DNA from 3 places in the Azospirillum thermophilum genome. Region 3 is predicted to be linked to each of the others. Evidence: riboswitches for the same ligand, from Rfam matches in the RefSeq annotation. Region 3 holds a riboswitch; each other region holds the start of a gene.
The links. A riboswitch is a leader RNA that binds a small molecule or an ion and turns the genes downstream of it on or off. The one in region 3 is predicted to bind thiamine pyrophosphate.
Positions count from the first base shown of each region.

Region 1 (7,471 bases), 760 kb from region 3:
GGTGGGACAGGCGGTCTCCAGCGGCAGCCGGTCCGGCACATGCAGGGCGATGCGCTCGCCGCCCTCCTCGGCGCCGGACTGCGCCACGATGGCGAGGTCGGCATAGGTCGCCCGCTCGGCCAGCAGGGCGACATGGTCGCCCTCCTCGACCGTCCAGGAGAAGGAGCAGCCGGCGAGCGCCTGCCGCACCTCCCGTTCGATCTGCTCGGCCCTCTCGTGGGCGATGGCGGTCGCCTCGGCGATGTAGCCGTAGGAGGCGGCGCGCCCGGTCGCCGCCGCCGGCATGCTTACCGGCGTCGCGACATACAGCACCTCGACGAAGGCGTCGAACCGCTTGGCGAGCGCCACGGCCGCCTCCAGGCGGGCCGCGTGCCGGTCGTCATTCGCCATGTGCAGCAGGATGGTCTTGATCGACATGGTATCGCTCGCTTGGGGGATTCCGCTTGCGCATAGGTAACGTCTGGCGGGGCCGCTTGGCAACGGCCGCCGCCGGAGCTTCCTACTTCACCACCACCGCGTAGCGTTCCACCGGCTGGACCGCCTTGATCAGGCCGCGCGCCTTGAGGAACTCGGCGAAGCGGGTGTAGCGGGCGGCGTCCAGCGCGGCCGGGCTGTGGGAGAAGCGCGGCAGCGTATCGGCCCAGGCGCGGCGGTTCAGCTCGTCGTTCAACTCCGGACGGCCCTTCACGAAGGCCGCCTGCGCCTCCTCCGGGTGGTTCAGGATGTAGAGCGTCGCCCGCTCCACCGCGTCCAGGAAGCGCTTGATGCGCGGATCGGCGGTCTTGTCCTGGTGCGCGACGACGATCAGCTCGTCATAGGGCGGCACGCCCTCCTCCTCCGGGTAGAAGGCGCGGCCGGGATGCTTCTCGATCTCCATCTGGTTCAGCTCGAAGTTCCGGAAGGCGCCGACCACCGCGTCGACCTGTCCCGAGAGGATGGAGGGCGACAGCGAGAAGTTCACGTTCACGAGCTGCACGTCCTTCAGGCTCAGCCCGTGCTTCTCCAGCATGGCGCCGAGGAGCGCATCCTCGAACCCGCCGACCGAGAAGCCGACCTTGCGGCCCTTCAGGTCCTTCATCGTCTTGATCGGCCCGTCACGCAGCACGACGACCGAGTTCAGCGGCGTCGAGACCAGCGTGCCGACGCGCACCAGCGGCAGCCCCTCGTCCACCTGCACGATGAGCTGCGGCTGGTACGAGATGGCGAGGTCGCTCCTGCCGGCGGCGACCAGCTTCGGCGGGTCGTTCGGGTCCGCCGGGGCGGTCAGCTCCACCTCCAGTCCGGCCTCCTTGAAGAAGCCCAACTCCTGCGCCACCACCAGCGGGGCATGGTCGGGGTTCACGAACCAGTCGAGCATCACGCTCAGCTTGTCCTGGGCCAGGGCCGGCAGGCTGGCGAGAAGTCCGGTGGCAAACGCCGCGGCTGCGAACGTCCGTTTCATCGGGTCGGTCCTTTGTCTTCAGCAGGTTGCGTATCGGGAAGCCAGGGAAGGACGCGGCGGCCCAGCGCATCGACGGCGGCATAGAGCGCCACCGCGCAGAGGCCGAGGATCAGCAGCGCCGCGAACAGCAGGTCGATCTGCATCCGCGCGTTGGCGTGCAGCATCAGATAGCCGAGGCCGGAGGAGGAGCCGACCCACTCGCCGATCACCGCCCCGATGGGCGCCACGGCGGCGGCGACCCGCAGCCCGGACCAGAAGGCGGGAAGGGCGGCCGGCAGCCGGATGGTCAGCAGCGTGGCCCGCGGGCTCGCCCCCATCGTACGGGCAAGATCCAGCCAGCCGGGATCGGTGCGCCGCAGCCCGTCGAACAGGGCCGTCGTCACCGGGAAATAGATGATCAGCGTCGCCATCGCGACCTTGGAGGCCATGCCGTAGCCGAGCCACAGCACCAGCAGCGGGGCGAGCGCGAAGACCGGGATCGCCTGGCTGACCACCAGCACGGGCATCAGCCAGCGCCGCGCCGTGCGGAAACTCGCCAGCGCCAGCGCGCTCGCCATCCCCAGCGCCACGCCGAACAGCAGCCCCAGCAGCATTTCCGCCAGCGTGGTCAGCGCATGGCCCAGCAGCAGCGGCGCCTGCCGCTGCAGGGCGTCCGCCACCAGCAGGGGACCCGGCAGGATGAAGCGGGGCAGGCCGGTCAGCGTCACCACCGCCTGCCACAGCCCGAGCAGAACCGCGGCCGTCACGGCGCCGCGCAGCAGCGCCGTCATCCGGCAAGCCTCCGCAGCAGTTCCGCCTGCAGGGCGAGGAGCGCGGTGTCGTCCACCGGGCGCGGCGGCGGTCCGGGCGGCTCCAGCGCCGGGCCGATGCCGGCCGGCCGGCCGGTCATCACATGGATCCGGTGGCCGAGCCGCAGCGCCTCCAGCGGGTCGTGGGTCACCATCAGCACCGTGCGCCCGGCCAGCGTCTCCGCCGCCGTCTCCTGAAGCTTGAGCCGGGTCAGCGCGTCGAGCGAGGAGAAGGGTTCGTCCATCAGCACCACGGGCCGGTCCTCGACCAGCGTGCGGGCGAGCGCCACCCGCTGCCGCTGACCGCCCGACAGGGTGGCCGGCCGGTCGCCCTCCCGGCCGCCGAGGCCGACACGCTCCAGGAGCGCGCGCGCCCGCTCGACCCGCTCGGGCCGCGGCCGTTCCCGGCGCAGCCGGCTGCCCAGCAGCACGTTGTCCAGCACCGACAGCCAGGGCAGCAGCAGATCCTGCTGCGCCATGTAGGCGACCCGCCCGGCCAGCGGCGCCCCGTCGCCCGCCTCGACGAGGGTCGGCGGCTCCGGCTCGGCCAGTCCGGCGATCAGGCGCAGCAGCGTGGTCTTGCCCACCCCGCTCGGCCCCAGCAGGCAGGTGGTGGCGCCGCCTTCCAGATGGAGCGCGACATCGCCGAACAGCAGCGTCCCGCCATAGGTCAGGCGGGCCGCGGACACGGTGACGGACAGGGGAGGAAGGACCGCCGCGGGCGGCGTCAGGATGGTCATGCGCTCACTGATCCCTACGCCGGTGTGAACCGGATCAGGTTCCAGGGGTCGTCCCGGACGTGGGACCTCTCAGCCGACCATCGGCTCCCCCCAGTGAAGGCAGCGACTATGGCGCGTCGCGCGCCGATGGGCAAGAGCGCGGCTGCCCTATCGCTGCGCCACGTCGGTGCCCGGCGGGGCGTTGGAAATCTCCAGCAGCAGCTTGTTCAGGATCGCCTCGGCGAAGGCGCCGAAGTCGCCGGCGGGGACCAGGAAGGCGCCGGGGCCGCCGATCACGTTGGCGCGGTAGTAGCGTTCCAGGTCGATGGGCGCGAGGCCGCCCAGCGGGTTGGGCCGGTCGTTCAGGATCGGCAGCCCGTTGATGGTGATGCCGCGCGCCACCGCCTCGTCCCGCGCCCATTCGGCCGGGCGCCCCCGGTTGTTCTCGCCGTCGCCCGACACGTCGATCACCCGCCGCGTCCCCTCGAAGCCGTTCCCGTCGAACAGCCGGGCGCTGAAGTCGATGGCGCTGCTGATCGAGGTCCAATGGGCGGTGGTGAAGGGCGCCTCGCCGATCGCCGAGGCGAAGGTGGAGAGGCTGGCGCGGTCGCCCAGCTCCGTCCAGCCGACGATCACCTGCTGGTGGCTCTCGCCGGCCCACTCGACATAGGTGGCGGCGATCCGGCCGAAGGGGCCGCCGGCGATCGCCTGCTGCACCTTGGGGTTCATCAGTGCGGCGATGTAGCCGTCGCGCTGCAGCTTCGCCTCGTCCGGGTCGACGCTGCCCGAGACATCGACCGCCAGCACCAGCTCCAGGTCGACCGGAACCTCCGCCAGCACCGGGAGGGGGGAGGCGCCGACCGCCAGGACCAGGAGGACGGCCGCCGGCAGGACGGGTCGGGCATGGTGGGAACCCAGCATCGTCGGCCCTCCACTCTGGCACCCTCCACTCTGGCAGGGAGCTGTCCGGGGCAAAGATGCATTTGGCGGTATGCGCACGGATCCGCACAAGGGACGCATCGGACGGACCCCGATGGACAGACGCGCCCTCCCCGCAGGTCGAGGGTCCGGGCGGACAGCTTCGCCCATTGACGGAGATGGGGGACCGCGCCATTTCACCCCCGCATGACCCGCCCGACGCCCCTCGACCGCCCCGTCTTCATCGGCAGCGAGATCTATCGCGGCTCGTCCTACGGGACGAAGCACCCGCTGTCGATCCCGCGCGTCTCGACCGCCATCGACCTCAGCCGGGCGATGGGCTGGCTGGAGGAGGCCGTTTATCTCGATACCCCGATGGCGACCCCGCGGGAACTGGCCCGCTTCCATGCCCCCGACTATGTCGAGGCGCTGCGGCGGGCCGAGGCGGCACAGCACGTCGATGCCGCGACGGGGGAGCGCTACAACCTCGGCCGGCTCGAGAATCCCGTCTTCCCGGAGATGTACCGGCGGCCGGCCACCGGGGCCGGCTCCGCCCTGCTGGCGGCGAGGCTGCTGCTGCGCGGGCAGGCCGATACCGTCTATTCCCCCGCCGGCGGCACCCATCACGGCCGCCCGGCGCGGGCCAGCGGCTTCTGCTACGTCAACGCGCCGGTGCTCGGCATCCTGGAACTGCTCGACCACGGGGTGGAGCGGGTGCTCTATGTCGATCTCGACGCCCACCACGGCGACGGGGTGCAGGACGCCTTCGCCGAGGACGAGCGGGTGCTCACCGTCTCGGTCCATGAGGACGGTCGCTGGCCCTTCACCGGCAAGGCGGAGGACCGCGCCGGCGGCATGGCGCGCAACCTGCCGGTCCCGCCGGGCTTCAACGACAGCGAACTCGCCTTCCTGGTGGAAGCGGCGATCCTCCCGCTCGGCCGCGCCTTCCGGCCGCAGGTGCTCGTCCTGCAGACCGGGGCCGACGCGCTGGCCGACGATCCGCTCAGCAGGCTGGAGCTGTCCAACCGCGCGCTGTGGGATGCGGTGGCGGCGTTGCTGCCGCTGGCGCCGCAGGCGATGGTGCTGGGCGGCGGCGGCTATAACCCCTGGTCGGTCGGGCGCTGCTGGGCCGGCATCTGGGCGGTTCTGGCCGGGCTCGACCCCGCCGTCGCGCCGACCGCGGAGGCGGAGCGGGTGCTGCGCGGCCTGACCTGGGCGCGCGCCGCCGGCCGCAACCCGCCGGAGCACTGGTTCACCACCATGGCCGACGACCCGCGGCCGGGACCGCTGCGCGACCCGGTGAAGCGCGTCGCCGATCTGGTCCTCGCGTAAGGCATCTCGCTGCGGAGCGCGACAGTTCGTCCCGAACATCATCCGGCGCCGCTTCGATTTGTTGACCTTTTGCGACAAATGCGGGAATTTCTATCCTATCGTCAGTACCGGATCTGCCGGGGCTGCGGTGCTCGCTCGCCGGGGGGCGCCAGCCGGACCATGTCGAACACGACCCTGTTCCTGATCGCCATTGCCGTCATCCTGACGGCCGCGGTCCCGGTCGCCATGATGCTGAAGGACATGCTGCCCGGCATTCTGGAGCGCAGCTCGGGCCTTGATCAGCTCGAAAACAAGATCTACGTCCTCCATGCCGAAGCGCAGGAACTGCAGACCCGCGTCAACGGCCTGACCCAGCGGCGCAACCAGCAGACCGGCGACAGGTCGCGCCTGGAGGGCGAGATCCGCAAGACCGAGAAGCTGATCGCGGATCTGGGCAACCAGCCCCCGCTGTTCGTCCACGAGGTTGGCGACCCGCAGTCCTCGCTCACCAGATTCACCGCCGTCGTGACGCAGGAGAAGGCGTCCGCCACCGCCCGCGCCTCCGGCGACCGCTCACAGGTCAATCCCATCTGGCGCCACACCAACGTGGCGGAGGTCTGGGCGGCCAGCCTGGAGGAGGCGAAGCAGATGCTCGACATCGCCTTCCCCTTCAAGCTGGGCTTCAACAAGACCTTCCAGAAGGCGCCGCGGTCGCCCGCCATGCCCCAGCGGCAGAAGGTGGACGCGGCATGATGATCAACTTCCTGATCCTGCTGGGGATCATCGCCATCGGTGCCTGGCTCGGCAACGTCCTGCTGGCGGTCGAGGCCCGCGTCTCCCAGAGCCGCGGCCGGGTCCGCTCGGCCCGCGACGCCATCGACAAGCTGGACGGCACCATCCGCCGCCTTCACCGCGACGAGGACAGGCTGAACGGCGAGATCGAGGAGCTGATGCAGGACATCGTCGCGCTGCGCCAGAAGCAGGCCGACGCCCAGCGGCGGCTGGGGGAGGCGCAGGCGAAGCGCCGTCCGCAGCTCCTCATCCTCAGCGACCGCCGCAATCCCAGCGACAAGGAATGGCTGGTCACCGTGATCAACCCGCAGATCGGGGAGATCGACGCCGCGCACCCGCTGGCGCTCGACTGGACGCGCGGGCGCGACTATCTGGTCTGGGCGGAGAGCGAGCGGGACGCCGCCGAACGCACGGCCCGCCGGTTCAGCGCCCGGCCCGGCTACCAGATCAAGTCGGTGGCCCCGGTGAAGGAGGATCTCTACGGCCCCGCCGCCGGCGGGCGTCCGGCCGCGTGATCCGCCGCCCGGCATCCCCGCAGGCTGGACAAGCCATGCCGCCGGATGCATCGTCCCGCCCCGCAGCTACTCCACATAACTGAGATGGTCGGGCGCGATGTTCGGAAGGCTTCTGCTGAGCGCGATGGTTACCTTCAGCCTCCTCTTCACGGCGGTTCTTCCGGCAAAGGCGCAGGAGCGGTTCGACCGTTCCTCCCTGACGGTGCAGACCGCATCCGGCGGCAAGTACCGCTTCGACGTCGAGCTCGCCCTGACGCCGGCGCAGCAGGCGCAGGGCTTGATGTTCCGCCAGTCCATGGCGGCCGACGCCGGCATGCTGTTCCTCTACGACCGGCCGCAGCCGGCCAGCTTCTGGATGAAGAATACGCTGATCCCGCTGGACATGCTGTTCATCGGCGCCGACGGCCGCATCGTGAACATCCACGACCGGGCGACGCCGCAGTCGCTCGACGCCGTCAACTCGGCCGGCCCGGTGAAGGGCATCCTGGAAATCAACGGCGGCATGGCGGCGCGGCTGGGCATCAAGCCGGGCGACCTCGTGGTGCATCAGGCCTTCGGCACGGCGAAGTGACGGGCACCCCCGTCCGCCGGCTCCTCGGCGCCCGGTGACAAGCGGCCGGCGCTCCGCCACATTAAGGCCCTGATCGGCGGCTTTCGCGTACGGAACGCAGGATGAACAGGCGCGTGGCGACGGGTGTGGCGGCGGTTCTCCTCGGGATCGGGGCGGCATCGGGCGTCCTGTTCCTGGCGCGCGCCGAACCCGGCCCCGCCTACCGCCTCGCCAGGGTGGAGCAGGGGCCGCTGGTCAGCGCCATCAGCGCGACCGGCACCATGAGCGCGCTGGTCACCGTCGAGGTCAGCTCCCAGCTCTCCGGCCAGATCGCCGAGCTCTACGCCGACTTCAACAGCCGGGTCACCAGGGGCCAGCTCCTCGCCCGGCTGAACGGCGACCAGCTCGACGCCCGGCTCGCCCAGGCGCGCGCCGAC
Region 1 is NZ_CP029353.1:1,438,599-1,446,069, reverse strand. Features, by position in the region: gene DEW08_RS13090 (universal stress protein) at 1-417, opposite strand, end outside; gene DEW08_RS13085 (ABC transporter substrate-binding protein) at 500-1,441, opposite strand; gene DEW08_RS13080 (ABC transporter permease) at 1,438-2,211, opposite strand; gene DEW08_RS13075 (ABC transporter ATP-binding protein) at 2,208-2,969, opposite strand; TPP riboswitch at 2,963-3,070, opposite strand; gene DEW08_RS13070 (DUF1194 domain-containing protein) at 3,117-3,869, opposite strand; gene DEW08_RS13065 (acetoin utilization protein AcuC) at 4,074-5,198, shown strand; gene DEW08_RS13060 (hypothetical protein) at 5,358-5,930, shown strand; gene DEW08_RS13055 (hypothetical protein) at 5,927-6,484, shown strand; gene DEW08_RS13050 (DUF192 domain-containing protein) at 6,582-7,055, shown strand; gene DEW08_RS13045 (efflux RND transporter periplasmic adaptor subunit) at 7,157-7,471, shown strand, end outside.
Region 1: another riboswitch for thiamine pyrophosphate. It lies ahead of DEW08_RS13075 (ABC transporter ATP-binding protein); the one in region 3 lies ahead of thiO (glycine oxidase ThiO).

Region 2 (7,471 bases), on a different replicon from region 3:
CAGCGCGCGCGCCGCGCTCTGCTCGGCCAGCAGCACCGCGGTGCCGGCCGCGGCGATCGAGCGCACCGCGGCGAACATCTCCCCCGCCAGCCGGGGCGACAGGCCGAGCGACGGTTCATCGAGCAGAAGCAGCCGCGGCCTGCCCATCAGCGCCCGGCCGACCGCCAGCATCTGCTGCTGCCCGCCCGACAGGCGCCAGGCGCTTTCCCGCGCCTTGGTCCGCAGGTCGGGGAACAGGGCGAAGATGCGCTCCAGGTCCGCTGCCCGCCCGTGGCGGTCGAGCGGGCTCGCGACCTCCAGATTGTCCAGCACGCTCATGCCGGGGAAGACCCGCCGCCCCTCCGGCACATAGCCGAGGCCGAGGCGCACCCGCCGCTCCGCCGGCAGCGTGGTGACCTCGCGGCCATCCAGCAGGACGCGCCCGCCGGCCGCCGGCAGCAGACCCAGCACCGCCTTCAGAAGGGTGGACTTGCCCGCCCCGTTGGCGCCGAGCAGCGCCACCGTCTCCCCCGCCGCGACGCTCAGCGAGACGCCGTCGACCGCCGTCACGCCGCCGGGGCCGGCGCGCAAGCCCTCCACCCGCAGAACGGCCGTCATGCCTGCCCTCCCCGCCGGCCGGTTCCCAGATAGGCGGCGACCACCGCCGGATCGCGGCGCACCCCCTCCGGCGGCCCGGCATAGAGAAGGCGCCCCTGGTCGAGGCACAGAACATGGCCGGCGAGCGGCAGCAGGAAGCCCATGTCATGCTCCACCACCAGCAGGGCGGTACCCTCCGCCGCGACGCCGCGCAGCAGGGCCGCCAGCTCCGCCTTCTCGCCGTCGGTCAACCCGGCTGCCGGCTCGTCGAGCAGCAGCACCGCCGGCCGGCGGGCGAGCGCGCGGGCGAGATCGACCCGCCGCCGCAGCGCCGCCGGCAGCCCGGCGCAGGGGCTCGCCGCATGGCCGGCGATGCCCAGCCGGTCGAGGATCCGGTGCGCGGTCGCTTCGGCCTGCTCGACCGACCGGTCGAGCGTCAGCCGGGCGGCGGCCACCGCCTGCAGCACCGTCGCCCCTTCCGGCAGCGATCCCGCCTGGAAGGTCCGCGCGAGGCCGGCCGCCGCGATGCGGTCGGGACGCTGCCCGGCAAGCTCCCGCCCGCCCAGCCGGACCGATCCGGCATCCGGCCGCTCCAGCCCGGAGATCAGGTTGATGGCCGTCGTCTTTCCCGATCCATTCGGCCCGATCAGGCCGGTGATCGTCCCCGGCTCCAGCGGGAAGGACAGGCCGTCGACCGCCAGCACGCCGCCGAACCGCTTGGACAGGCCGTCGACCTGCAGCGCCGATCGGTTCGGCACGAGGCCCGGCTGTTCCGCAGGCTCCGCCGGGCGGCCCGGCAGCCGGACCCGCGGGCGCCCCGCCAACCGGTCGAGCAGCCCGGTCAGCCCCTCCGGCGCCAGCACGATCGCGGCCAGCAGGGCGCCGCCGTAGACGATCAGGTAGCTGCGCTCCAGCGCGCGGAACCACTCCGGCAGGTGGATCAGCAGGACGGCACCCAGCACGGCCCCGGCCATGCGGCCCCGGCCGCCGACCACGGCGATGGTCAGGATGGTCACCATCACCGGGAACTCCAGCACCTCCGGCGAGACCACCCGCTGGGTATGGACCGCCAGGGCTCCCGCCGCCCCGGCGAACAGCGCGCTCATCGCGAAGGCCGCCAGCCGCAGCCGGCCGACATCCAGCCCCAGCGTCGCCGCCGCCAGCGGATCGTCCCGCAGCAGGGTGAGCGAGCGGCCGAAGCGGCCCCGTGCCAGGCTCCAGGCGATCACGCCGCCGGCCGCCACCGCTCCCCAGACCAGCAGAGCCATCGGCAGCCCGCGCCCGACCGGCCAGCCGAACAGCACGACCCCCGGCACGCCGGGAATGCCGTTGGCCCCGCCGGTCAGCCCAGGCAGGTTGACCGCCAGCAGAAGCAGGACCTGCGCGACGCCCAGCGTCGCCAGCGCGAAGTAATGCGATTCCAGCCGCAGCACCGGCAGCCCGACCAGCAGGGCGGCCAGCAGCGGGACCAGCAGCGACAGCGGAAAGGTCAGGGCGAAGCCCCAGCCCATCTGCGTCGCCAGCAGGCCGGTGGTGTAGGCGCCGAGCCCGAAGAAGGCGCCCTGGGCCAGCGACAGGGCGCCGCCCAGCCCGAAGACGATCTGGAAGCCGAAGGTGGCGAGCGCATAGACCCCCGCCACGGTCAGCACCCGCAGCCCGTAGGGCGTGGCGTAGCCGACCGCGTAGAGGCCGAGCGCCAGGGCGCCGAGCGTCAGCAGCAGAGGGGAGAGCCGGTCACGCACGGCGCCGCGCCGCCTCGCCGAACAGGCCCTGCGGCCGGGCGACCAGGATGACCAGCAGCGTGGCATAGAGCAGCCCGAGCGCCACCGGGTAGGAGAGCAGCGAGGACACCCCCACCTCGAACAGCGCGATCAGCAGCGCGCCCGCCACCGCCCCGGGAACGGAGCCCCAGCCGCCGATGGTCACGGCGATGTAGGCCTTCAGGATCAGGTCGCCGCCCGCGGTCGGCGTCACGAAATAGCGGTTGGCGAGCAGCAGGCCCGCCGCCCGGCGAAGGCGGCGGCGATGGCGAAGGTCAGCAGGATCATCCCCGTCACCGGCACGCCGCAGGCCCGCGCCATCTCCGGATCCTGCGCCGTCGCGCGCAGCCGCCGGCCGAGCTGCGTGCGGCCGAACACCCATTGCTGCAGACCGATCAGCAGCGCCGCCACCGCGACGATGGCGAGCGACTGTTCCGGCACCACGAGGTCGCCGACGCGCAGCGTCTGCCCGGTGACCAGCGGCGGCGCGGCCCGCGGCTCCGGCCCGAACAGGACGGAGGCGCCGTTCTGCAGGATGATGCCGACCGCGATGGTGCTGATGAAGACCGCGACCGGCGGCCGGCCGCGCAGCGGCAGATAGGCCACGGCGGCAAGCAGCAGTCCCAGCCCCGCCATCAGCGCCATCACCAGCGGCAACAGCAGCAGGCCCGGCAGCGGCACCGCCTGCGCCACCGGCGGGGCGAGCGCCACCGCCAGCAGCCCGCCGGCCATGACGAGGTCGCCCTGCGCGAAATTCACCGCCGCGGTGGCGTTCAGCACCAGGACGAAGCCGAGCGCCACCAGCGCATAGGCCGCCCCCAGCGCGACCCCGTTCAGGAGGAGCTGGAGGGCGGTCATGGCCTTACTTCACCACGCCCGTGACGTTGTCGTAGCGCTTCGCCACCGCCGGCACGCGCGAGGTGCCGTCGAAGCAGACGATGACGGCGGAATGCGCCATGTTCCCCTTGCCGTCCGAGGCATAGGTCATGGCGAGGCCCCGGTAGCTGGTGGCGGACAGCGCCTTGCGGATCTCCTCGGGCGTGCGGGCGCCGGCCCTGGCCGCCTCCACCGCCATGCGCATGCCGTCATACTGGCCGAGCGCGAAGGCGTCCGGCTCCGCATTGAAGGCGGCGCGGTAGGCGCGGGTGAACGACTCCATCTCCGGCGAGCCGCCGGAAATGGGCGAGGCGGCGGTCTCCGCGCACACGCCCTTCAATTCGGCCGGCTCCAGCAGGGCGGCCGTGCTCGGCTGGTGCATGGCGGAGCCGGCGACGATCGGCACCGTCACCCCGTTGGCCGCCGCCTGCCGCAGCAGCAGCGCCGTCGGTCCGGCATGGAGGTGCAGCACCAGCACGTCGGGATTGGCGGCGAGCGCCTTGGTCAGCACCGGCAGCAGGTCCTTGGCGGCGGGATCGACCCCCTCCTCGAACACCGGCTCGACGCCCAGCGCCTTGAAGGCGGCGGCGAGGTGGGTCCGGCCGCTCTGGCCATAGGCGGTGGTCTGGTAGATGACCGCCGGCCGCGTCCTGCCCAGCTCCTCCACCACATAGCGGGCATGGGCGGTCTTGGTCACCGCGTCGCCGGGGAAGAAGCGGAAGACCCAGGGATTGCCCTGTTCCGTGATCGAGGCGGTGCCGGACACGGTGATCAGCGGCAGCTTCAGCTCCGCCGCCAGCGGCAGCATGGCGAGCATCTGGGTGCCCAGCATGCTGGCCGCCACGCCGGCCACCCGGCCGCGCCCGGCCGCCCGCTCCAGCGCCGTCACCGCGGCTTCGGGCGAGGTGCCGGTATCGATCACCTCGCCGGCCACGGCGACGTCGGGCGGGGCCTCCTTCAGCGCCAGCAGCGCGCCGTTGCGCTGGCTGGTGCCTTCCAGCGACAGGAAGCCGGTCAGCGGCACCAGGACCGGGAAGGCGGCGGGCTCCCCCGATCCGGCCGCGCGGGCCGCCGGAGGGGCAGCCGTGGCGAGGGCCGATCCTGCGATCAGGGAGGCCGCGATCAGGGAGTGGGTAAGCCGCCGCATGTCGTCTCTCCTCCTGCTGCCCGGGCATGGCGGGCGGGGAGGCCGTCGCGAGGAGGATGCCGGTCCGGCGGTTCTCGAGAACGGGCGGCTCCCTTCGCCGGCATGACCCGGATCAGGTTCGATGGGTGTCTCTCAGCCCGCGTCGCCGCAGGCACCCCAGCCGTGTGGTGGCGCGAGAGTTGGACCGGGGCGGGCGGCTTGTCAACCCCGGTCCTTGGCCCTGCCCTTCGATCCGGCGCTCACCCCAGCTCGAAGGTGGTGACGCCGAACAGCCGGCTGGTGTCGACGGCGGGAGCCGGCCCGAGATACATGCGGGCGGTCTCGAACTGCGGCGTCAGCCCCAGCTCCTCCGCCAGGCGGACGGCCGGGGCGTTGACCTCCGGCACGTCGAGGTAGACCGGCCCCTCCCCCGCCTGCTCCGCGAGCGCCAGCAGCAGGTCGCGGGCCGTGGCGTCGTCGTCGGCATAGAGCGGGCCGATCTTGTGGCCGCTGTGGCAGGGCCGGATGACGCCGAAGCCCGCGAGGCCGCCGTCCCGCAGAGCGGCGAGCGCCGTCGTCCCAGGCAGGGCGATCCAGTTGGCGAGGAAGCCCGGCCGCGGGGCCGGGAACAGCGCGGAATCGAGCGCCAGCAGCCGGTCGAACGGCACCGTCCGCGCGTCGGCCGGCCGCCGCCCGATGGCGCCGCGCGGCGGCGCCCCGCCGAAGCGGATGTTGCGGTAGGCGAGCGCGAAGCCCGACCGGCGGTAGTTCTCCTGCTGCGCCACCACGCCGTCCAGGCCGACGGTGCAGCCCTCCAGGTGCTTCAGGCCCGCCTGCCAGAGCTGCCAGCCATAGCCGCGGCCGCGCGCCTCCGGCCGCACGATGTAGAAGCCGAGGAAGCCGAACCTGCCGGGATAGCGGACGACGGAGATGCTGGCGACCGGCCGGCCGTCCAGCCGACCGGCGAGGAAGCCGCTGGGATCGGCGGCATGGAAGGCCCCGGCATCGTGCAGGCCGGGGTTCCAGCCCTCCGCCCGCGCCCAGTCCACCGCCAGATCCAGCTCGGCCCGGCTCATCACCCCGATGCGATAGCCCTGCACGCTCCCGTCCTCCCCTGCGGCCGGACGGCCCGGCGCCGTCCGCACGGGATGATTCTACCGCATCACCGACGCATCGTCTCGCGGTGCAGGATGTAGAGGCCGCTGCCGATGATGACCAGCGCGCCGGCCAGCACCGCCGGGGTCGGCACCTCGCCGAACACCAGGAAGCCGAACAGCGTCGCCCAGATCATGCCGGTATACTCGAAGGGCGCCACCGTGGCCGGCGGAGCGCGGCGGAAGGCCTGGGTCAGCAGCACCTGCGCCGCCGCCCCCAGCGTGCCGACCAGCGCCATCAGCCCGAGGCCGCGGGCGTCCGGAGTCTCCCACACCGGAATCGTCAGGACCCCGCTGACCACCGTCGTCGTCAGCAGCAGGTAGACGACGGTAGAGGTGCTCGTCTCGGTCCGCGCCAGTCCGCGCACGGCGAGCACAGCCAGCGCATAGAAGAAGGCGGCGGTCAGACCGACCAGCACCGGCAGCAGCGGCGCGCCGGAGGAGGACGGCCCGGCCATGATGACCACCCCGGCGAAGCCGACCAGCACCGCCGCCCAGCGCCGCCAGCCCACCGTCTCGCCCAGCAGCGGCACCGACAGGGCGGTGATGAACAGCGGCCCGGCGAAGCTCAGCACATAGACCTCGGCCAGAGGCAGATGCTTGAAGGCGTAGAAGAAGCAGCCCATGGAGATCAGTCCGGCGAAGGCCCGCCAGACATGGCCGAGCGAGCGCCGGGTGCGCAGCGAGGCGACGTTGCCGTCCCGCGCCACCGCCCAGCCGCCGACGATCAGCAGCGCCACCAGCGACCGCACGAACATGAGCTGCGGCACCGGGTACTCCGCCGACAGCAGCTTGATCAGCGTGTCCATCATGCCGAACAGCAGCACCGCCGACAGGTAGCAGGCGGTGGCGTAGCGGACGGAATCGGGAACCGCCGGAAGGGCGCGGGCTTCTGTCATGATGCCCAAAGTAGCGGCATGACGTCGCGCTGCCCAATGCCGCGAACGCGGGTCAGACCCTCAGTCCGCCCCGCGTCCTTCCGGTTCGCCGACGATGCCCGTCAGATGCGGCGGGCGATCAGCGGCCCGCGTTCCGCCGGCCGGTCCGACAGGGTGAAGGCCCGGCGCAGGGCCAGGGCGGCCTGATCGGCCTGGGCCTCGCTGCGGGCATGGACGATGGCGAGCGGCCGGCCGGCCGGCCCGACCTCCGCCCCCAGACCGGCCACCTCGTCCAGCCCGACCGCGAAGTCGATGGCGTCGGTGACCTTGGTCCGACCGCCGCCCAGCGCCACCACGGCGATGCCGACCGCGCGGGTGTCGATGGCGGCGACGAAGCCCGGCCGCTCCGCCGTCACCGGCCGCACCACCGGCGCCCGGTCCAGGTGGCGGTCGGGGTTCTCCAGCAGGTCGGACGGGCCGCCCAGCGCCGCCACCATGCGGGCGAAGCGTTCCGCCGCCGCCCCGCTGCGCATCGCCTCGTCGAACATCGCCCGGCCGACCTTGGCGTCCGGCGCCAGCCGGGCCAGCGCCAGCAGCTCCGCCGCCAGCTCCGCCGTCACCTCGTAGAGGCGGCCGTCGGCCGGCTCGCCGCGCAGGATGGCGAGGCACTCGCGCATCTCCAGCGCGTTGCCGGCGCTGCGGCCCAGCACCTCGTTCATGTCGGTCAGCAGCCCGACCGCCGGCAGGCCGGCGCCGCGCGAGACGGTGACGATGCTCTCCGCCAGCCCCGCCGCCTTGTCGAGATCGGCCATGAAGGCGCCGGAGCCGAACTTCACGTCCATCACCAGCGCGTCCAGCCCGGCCGCCAGCTTCTTCGACAGGATGGAGGCGGTGATCAGGTCCAGCGACTCGACGGTCGCCGTCACGTCGCGGATGGCGTAGAGCCGCCGGTCGGCCGGCGCGATGTCGTCGGTGGCGCCGATGACGGCGCATCCGACCTCCTTCACCACGCGGCGCAGCAGCTCCGGATCGGGCTTGGCGCGATAGCCGGGAATGCTCTCGAACTTGTCGAGCGTGCCGCCGGTATGGCCCAGGCCGCGG
Region 2 is NZ_CP029358.1:204,507-211,977, forward strand. Features, by position in the region: gene DEW08_RS28690 (ABC transporter ATP-binding protein) at 1-597, opposite strand, end outside; gene DEW08_RS28695 (branched-chain amino acid ABC transporter ATP-binding protein/permease) at 594-2,318, opposite strand; gene DEW08_RS32990 (ABC transporter permease subunit) at 2,311-2,550, opposite strand; gene DEW08_RS28700 (branched-chain amino acid ABC transporter permease) at 2,547-3,194, opposite strand; gene DEW08_RS28705 (ABC transporter substrate-binding protein) at 3,199-4,359, opposite strand; TPP riboswitch at 4,432-4,528, opposite strand; gene DEW08_RS28710 (GNAT family N-acetyltransferase) at 4,599-5,438, opposite strand; gene DEW08_RS28715 (DMT family transporter) at 5,501-6,391, opposite strand; gene deoA (thymidine phosphorylase) at 6,493-7,471, opposite strand, start outside.
Region 2: another riboswitch for thiamine pyrophosphate. It lies ahead of DEW08_RS28705 (ABC transporter substrate-binding protein); the one in region 3 lies ahead of thiO (glycine oxidase ThiO).

Region 3 (7,471 bases):
TGCCGCCGAAATGCGACAGGTCGGGCTCGACGTTCAGCGCGATGCCGTGGAAGCTGACCCAGCGGCGGACCCGGACGCCGATGGCGGCGATCTTGTCCTCCTGCCCCTTCAGCCCGCCATAGGGTCCCTTGTCCACCCAGATGCCGACGCGGCCCTCGCGCCGCTCGCCCTTGATGTTGAAGCTGGCGAGCGTGCGGATGATCCACTCCTCCAGGTCGCGGACATAGGCGCGAAGGTCGGCGCCGCGCTTCTTCAGGTCCAGCATGACGTAGGCCACGCGCTGGCCCGGCCCGTGATAGGTGAACTGGCCGCCACGGCCGGTCCGGTAGACGGGGAAGCGGTCGGGCTGCAGCAGATCCTCGTCGCGGGCGCTGGTGCCGGCGGTGTAGAGCGGCGGATGCTCCAGCAGCCAGACCAGTTCGGGCGCCGTGCCGGCGCGGATCTCCTCCACCCGCGCCTCCATGAAGGCCATCGCGTCGGGGTACGCGACGGGCTCGTCGGAAATCAGCCACTGGACGTCGCCGGGGGCGGCGGTGGAGATGGCGGCCGGAACGGCGGTGGGGATGGCGGCGGTGTCGGGAAGGAAGCTCATCGGGGGTTCTGGGGGCTCGTGTCGTTTTTTTTCGCAGAGGCGATTGTATCGCTTGATCGCCCCCTGGGGATCTGCTATTTCCCCGCTCCACCCGATGAACGCGGTGAGCGACATCGGGTCTACCAGCCTCGTGCGGTCGTGGCGGAATTGGTAGACGCGCAGCGTTGAGGTCGCTGTGGGGCAACCCGTGGAAGTTCGAGTCTTCTCGACCGCACCACTCTCCCTCCCGGGGCGGAGTGACAGGCAACAAGTCAGGCGATGAAAGACGGGCCGCAAGGCCCGTTTCGCTTTTCCGGGCTCGGGCAGCCGCGACGGCCGCCGTCAGCACGGCCGTCCTCAGCGGAATTCGAACCAGGTGTCCAGCGCCGCATGGCGCAGGGTCCGCAGGACCTGCGGCTGGGCGTTGGCGACGGCGACATGGCCGCCGGCCTCGCGGCAGCGCCCGGCCAGGATGAACAGCATCCCGATGGCCGCCGAATCGATGAAGGTCAGGTAGCGCAGGTCGAGCGGCAGGACCGGCCGCGCCGCGAAGTCCCAATCCGCCAGCAGGGCATGGAAGCGCCCGCCGTCGTCATAGGTGAAGCGGCCGGACAGGATGATCCCGTCCTCCCCCTGGACCTTGGCGAGCGCATACTCCATCGACCGATCCGTCCGGGCGCTTTGGCGTCTGCCGACCATGGACCATGAAGCGCGCGCCCGGCGCAAGGCCCGCCCCCGGCCGCCGGTCGGGGACAAATGCGGGGCCCGGCACGGGGAGGCCGCCTCCGCCGCCCGCAGCGCTGGACTTGGCGGCGATCCGCCTATATCTCGGGGGGCGAGCCCCGTCCCTTTCGGCCGGGGTATCGTTCCCCAACCTGCAAACGCCGGTTCGTCCTGGCCGACCGTCCTGTTGTTGGACCGTTGCCATGCGTCCCCCGTTGCTCATCGTGAAGGGAGGGTGTCCCATGCACACCGACCCCAGATCAGCGGTGCCCGACCCGACGGGGCGCCGGTGCTCCCGCCGGAGATCGATCCGGACGATGACGCGCGCCGGCGGGCGGAGCGTGCCCCGCCGCCCCGCGAGGACGGCGAGGAGGAGCGGCCCTACGGCGTCGAGCCCGACTTCGTGCAGGAGGTCGTCGAGCATCTGCGCGCCGGCGGGGCCGACGCGGTGCGCATCGCGCTGGACGGGCTGCACGCCGCCGACGTCGCCGACCTGATCGAGCAGATCGGCCCCGACGAGCGCGAGGCGCTGATCGAGATCCTGCGCCCGGGCTTCGACGGCGAGGTGCTGTCCTACCTGAACCCCGATCTGCGCGAATCGGTGGTCGAGCGGTTCGAGCCCAAGGAGCTCGCCGCCGCGGTCGCGGAACTCGACACCGACGACGCCGTCGACCTGATCGAGGATCTCGACGAGGAGACCCGCCAGAGCATCCTGGACAACCTGCCGGCCGCCGACCGCGCGCTGGTGCAGGAGAATCTGGCCTACGAGGAGTACACCGCCGGCCGCCTGATGCAGCGCGCGCTGGTCGCGGTGCCGGAGTTCTGGACGGTCGGCAAGACGGTGGCCTATCTGCGCGCCGCGGCGGACGAGCTGCCGGAGGATTTCTACGACATCTTCGTGGTCGATCCGCTCTACCGGGTGGTCGGGGCGGTGCCGCTGTCGCGGCTGCTGCGCCAGCACCGCTCCACCCGCATCGATGCGCTGGCGACGCAGGACCTGCACGTCATCCCCGCCACCACGGACCAGGAGGAGGTGGCGAACCTCTTCCGCCAATACGCCCTGGTCTCCGCCCCGGTGGTGAATGCCGGCGGGCGGCTGATCGGCGTCATCACCGTCGACGACGTCGTCCACATCATCGACGAGGAGGCGGAGGACGACATCCGCAAGCTGGGCGGGGCGGGCGACACCGGCGTGTTCAGCGGCATCGGCGCCATCGCCCGGTCGCGCGTCGGCTGGCTGACCGTCAACCTCGCCACCGCCTTCGTCGCCTCGGGCGTCATCTCGCTGTTCGAGGGCACCATCGCCCAGATCGTGGCGCTGGCGGTGCTGATGCCGATCGTCGCCTCGATGGGCGGCAACGCCGGGACCCAGACCCTGACCGTCGTGGTGCGCGCCCTGGCGACGCACGAGCTGTCCTCGGCCAATGCGCCGCGCGTGGTGGGGAAGGAGGCGCTGGTCGGGCTGATCAACGGGCTGGTCTTCGCCGTGATGGTCGGGCTGATCGCCTGGTTCTGGTACGGCCCGACCATCGGGCTGGTGATCGCCGGGGCGATGGTCATCAACCTGGTGATCGCCGGGCTGTCCGGCGCCCTGATCCCGCTGGGGCTGAAGGCGCTGAACGTCGATCCGGCGGTGGCGAGCGCGGTGTTCCTCACCACCGTCACCGACGTCATCGGGTTCTTCGCCTTCCTGGGGCTGGCCTCCGCCTTCCTGCTGTAGGGGGAGCATTCTACTTTAGGGAGTGCAGGCGCACTTTCCGCTTGCATCGCGGGCGCCGTCCCGCGACAGTGCGTGCATTGGCTTGGGGTGCTGCGCGGGGATTGAGTCCCGTGCGGCTGAGATCATACCCATCGAACCTGTCTGGATAATGCCAGCGAAGGGAGCCGACGCATGATCGACGCGCCGTCTTTACGTCCTCAATCCGTTTCCCGTCCCTCCGTCGCCGTCATCGGCGCCGGCACCATCGGCCTATCCATCGCCTGGAGGCTGGCCGCCGCCGGCTGCCGGGTCGAGGTCTTCGACCGCGGCCCCGCCGGCCGCGGCGCCACCCACGCGGCCGGCGGCATGCTCGCCGCCTGCGTGGAGACCGAGCCGGGCGAACAGCCGCTCCTTCCCCTCACCCGCGCCAGCCAGGCGCTGTGGCCCTCCTTCGCGGCGGAGCTGGAGGAGGCGTCCGGCCTGTCCGTCGACCTGCGCGGCGAGGGCACGATGGTCATCGCGACGACCATCGACGATCTGGCGAAGCTGCGGGTGCTCCACCGCTTCCAGAGCGGGCTCGGCCTGCCGGTGGAGTGGCTGGAGGGGGCCGAGGTGCGGCGGCGCGAGCCCTATCTGCAGCCCGGCGTCTCCGGCGCGCTCTACTGCCGCGAGGACCATCAGGTGGACAACCGCAAGCTCGCCGCGGCGCTGCAGCGCGCCGTGCTGGCGGCCGGCGCCATCGTGCACGAGTCCGTCGAGGTCTCCGCCGTCGCCGTGGAGAAGGGGCGCGCGGTGGGCCTGCGGATCGGCGACCGGCTGGTCGCGGCCGACCGGGTGGTGCTGGCGGCCGGCGCCTGGTCCGGCCGCATCGAGGGGCTGCCCCCCGCCGCCCGCCCGCCGGTGCGGCCGGTGAAGGGGCAGATGCTCTGCCTGCGGATGGACCCGCGCTTTGCGCTGCTGAGCCATGTCGTCTGGACGCCCGGCACCTACCTGATCCCGCGGCTGGACGGCCGGCTGCTGATCGGCGCCACGACGGAGGAGCGCGGCTTCGACGACCGGCTGACGGCCGGCGGCCAATATGCGCTGCTGGAAGGCGCCTACCGCGCCCTGCCCGGCATCGCCGAACTGCCGATCGAGGAGAGCTGGGCCGGTTTCCGCCCCGGCAGCCGGGACGACGCGCCGATCCTCGGCGCCTGCGCGGTGGACGGGCTCGTGCTGGCGACCGGCCACCACCGCAACGGCATCCTGCTGACCCCGGTGACCGCCGACGCCGTCGCCCGGCTGGTGCTGACCGGCGAGACCGACCCGCTGATCCGCCCCTTCGCCATCGACCGCTTCACGGCGGAGCGTTCCACCGGGGAGCACGCCCAGGGAACGGAGCTGCCGGCATGACCGCCACGCTGCACATCAACGGCCGGGACGAGGCCCTGCCGCCCGACACCCCCACCGTCGCCGCCCTGCTGGCCGCCCGCGGCATCGCCGCCGGGACGCGCGGGGTCGCGGTCGCCCTGAACGGCGCCGTCGTCCCCGCCCGCCGCTGGGCCGAAACCCCGCTCGCCCCCGGCGACCGCATCGAGATCGTCCGCCCCCTGCAGGGCGGCTGAAGGATTCCTCCCATGACCATCGACGCGCAGGACGACGTCCTGACCATCGCGGGCCGCCGCTTCGGCTCGCGCCTCTTCCTCGGCACCGCCGGCTATCCCAACCAGCAGGTGATGCTGGACTCGCTGGCCGCCGGCGGGACCGAACTCGCCACGCTGGCGATCCGCCGCATCAGCCTCGACGGCTATTCGGAGAGCCTGGTGGACGTGCTGGCGCAGCGCTTCGGCGACCGGCTGGGGCTGCTGCCCAACACGGCCGGCTGCCTGACCGCCCGGGAGGCCGTGCTGACCGCCCAGCTCGCCCGCGAGGCGCTGGGCACCGGCTGGATCAAGCTGGAGGTGATCGGCGACCGCGAGCTGCTCTATCCCGACGTGGAGGAGCTGCTGCGCGCGACGGCGGAGCTGGTGGCCGACGGCTTCACCGTGCTGCCCTACTGCAACGACGACCCGGTGACCTGCCGCAAGCTGGCCGACCTGGGGGCGGCGGCGGTGATGCCGCTCGGCTCCTACATCGGCTCCGGCCTCGGCATCCGCAATCCGCACGCCATCGAGACGATCTGCGCCCGCAGCCCCGTCCCGGTGGTGCTGGACGCCGGCATCGGCACCGCGTCCGACGCGGCGCTGGCGATGGAGCTGGGCTGCGCCGCCGTCCTGCTGAACAGCGCGGTGTCCAAGGCGCTCGACCCCGTGCGGATGGCGGCGGCGATGCGCGACGCGGTGGCCGCCGGCCGCGCCGCCCGGCTGGCCGGGCGCATCCCGGTGCGCGGTTTCGCCGAGCCGTCCAGTCCGCAACTCGGCTTGATCGGAAGCTGAGGCTGACGCACTCTGGCCCTCCCCGACCGACAGGCAGGAGCGAGCAGCCTTGGCGACCTTCGACCCCCGCGACCCCGACTGGAAGGCCCGCTGCCTCGCCAGTTTCGAGCGCCAGCCGATCGTCCGCACGCTTGGCATCGAACTGGCCGCGGTGGAGCCCGGTTTCTGCGAGATGCGCCTGCCCTTCCGCGAGGAGCTGACGCAGCAGCACGGCTATTTCCACGCCGGCATGGTCTCCACCCTGGCCGACAATGCCGGCGGCTATGCCGCCTACAGCCTGATGCCGGCCGGCAGCGAGGTGCTGGCGGTGGAGTTCAAGGTCAACCTGCTGTCCCCCGCCAAGGGCGAGGTGATGATCGCCCGTGCCCGCGTCGTGAAGCCCGGCCGCACCCTGGTCATCACCACGGTCGAGGTGTCGATGCTGGAGAAGGGCGAGGAGAAGCTCTGCGCCCTGATGCAGCAGACCGTGTTCTGTCAGATGCCCAAGGCCTGAAGGGCCGCGGGACGTCCATCACTTCCGTGGGGAGTTCTCGTTCGATGACGCGCAACCGCACCACCGCCGCAGCCCTGCTGGCCGCGGCCGCTTTCGGCGTCGCCTTCGCCGCTCCGGCCCATGCCCAGAAGAAGGAGCCGCCGGCCTGCGCCGCGGTCTCCTTCCGCACCATCCCACCCGGCGCCCCGGACGGCGAGCAGGATGCCGGCCTCTACAAGTCCCGCTTCGGCAAGATCGAGGTGAAGGCCGACGTGCGCGGCGGCCAGGCGACCAACTATTACCTGGTCCTCAACGGCAAGAAGGTGGATGGCCCGGCCACCCCGCCGAAGCTGTCGGAGAGCTGCCTGAAGTCGAAGCACGTCAAGGTGCCGTTCCAGAAGCAGGCCCAGGGCTCCTGCACCGGCAGCCGCTTCCGCGCGGTGATCGACCGCAGCAGCGGCAAGCCGACCGTCGCCTTCTTCGGCCTGCAGGGCGACGATTGGGCCTATTGCAGCGCGACCACGATGTGAGGCCCGGCACCCCCGCCGTCGCGGCCGGAGGATGTCCGGCCGTGACGGCGGGGGCCGCCGCCGGCGTCCCCGATCCCTCAGATCCTGACGTCGAAGCCCTGCTTGCGGATGTCCTTGCCCATCGACTCCGCGGCCTTGGCGCCCTTGTCGCCGAAGGCGGTGGTCAGCAGGGCCTTGAGGTCGAGGGAGAGATGCAGCGGCTCTCCCTCCCGCGGGGCGTTCTTCGGGGTCAGCACGGCTCCGCCCTCCAGCCCCTGCGGCGGCGCCGACATGGCGGTCTGCAGGGTCCTGGTGATGGCGTCCAGCTCGTCGGCGCTGAAGCCGTCGGCCCGGATGGTCAGCCCCTGGCTTTCCGCCCGCAGCGACGTGGCGCTGCGCTCCGCCCCCGCGACGGTGGAGCGGCCGTCCGTGGAGGTGAAGGCGGTCTCGGCGGTCCGCTCCATCGACAGGCTGGAACGGTCGAGGCTGACCGTCAGCGTCTTGCCGCCCTGCTCCAGCGTCAGCTCGACGTTGCGCAGCTCGACGGCGACCGCCGTGCGCTCGTGATGCAGCTCGCTTCCCGCGGCCAGCGCACTCGTCCCGCCGGCGGAGGCGTTTGCGAGGTGGGTGGCCGTGCGGCGCTCGTCCTCGCCGAAGCGGCCGGCGAAGCCCTTGACCGCCTCCCCTGCCTCCTCCTCGCCGAGGCCGAGGGCCGAGAGCATGCGGCCGAGGTCGCGGCCCATCGCCTCCATCACCTGGTCGAGCTGGTCGGCGAAGGCGTCGTTGTATTCCAGCATGCCCTGCATCTGGTCGAGCGCATCGCCGGCCCGGGCGATCCCGTCCTGCGCCCGGCCGCTCGCCCCCTCGGCCATGCCGCGCAGCCGGCCGCTGAGGTCCTGGAGGTTGGAACTCAGCAGGACGGCGGGATCGGCGGGGTCCATTGGCGTTGCATTGGCGGCGCGCCTCGCATCGGACCCGGGCCTGGCCGCATCCGCCTTGTCGGTTTTGCCGGCGGCCTTCTCCTTCGCCTCGGCGGCCTTGGTGAAGACGCCGGCCAGCATGTTCTTCATCGATGCGAGATCA
Region 3 is NZ_CP029353.1:676,213-683,683, reverse strand. Features, by position in the region: gene lipB (lipoyl(octanoyl) transferase LipB) at 1-472, opposite strand, end outside; tRNA gene DEW08_RS09335 (tRNA-Leu) at 725-809, shown strand; gene DEW08_RS09330 (STAS domain-containing protein) at 929-1,231, opposite strand; gene mgtE (magnesium transporter) at 1,584-3,014, shown strand; TPP riboswitch at 3,088-3,193, shown strand; gene thiO (glycine oxidase ThiO) at 3,186-4,385, shown strand; gene thiS (sulfur carrier protein ThiS) at 4,382-4,597, shown strand; gene thiG (thiazole synthase) at 4,610-5,407, shown strand; gene DEW08_RS09305 (PaaI family thioesterase) at 5,457-5,900, shown strand; gene DEW08_RS09300 (hypothetical protein) at 5,945-6,409, shown strand; gene DEW08_RS09295 (hypothetical protein) at 6,487-7,471, opposite strand, start outside.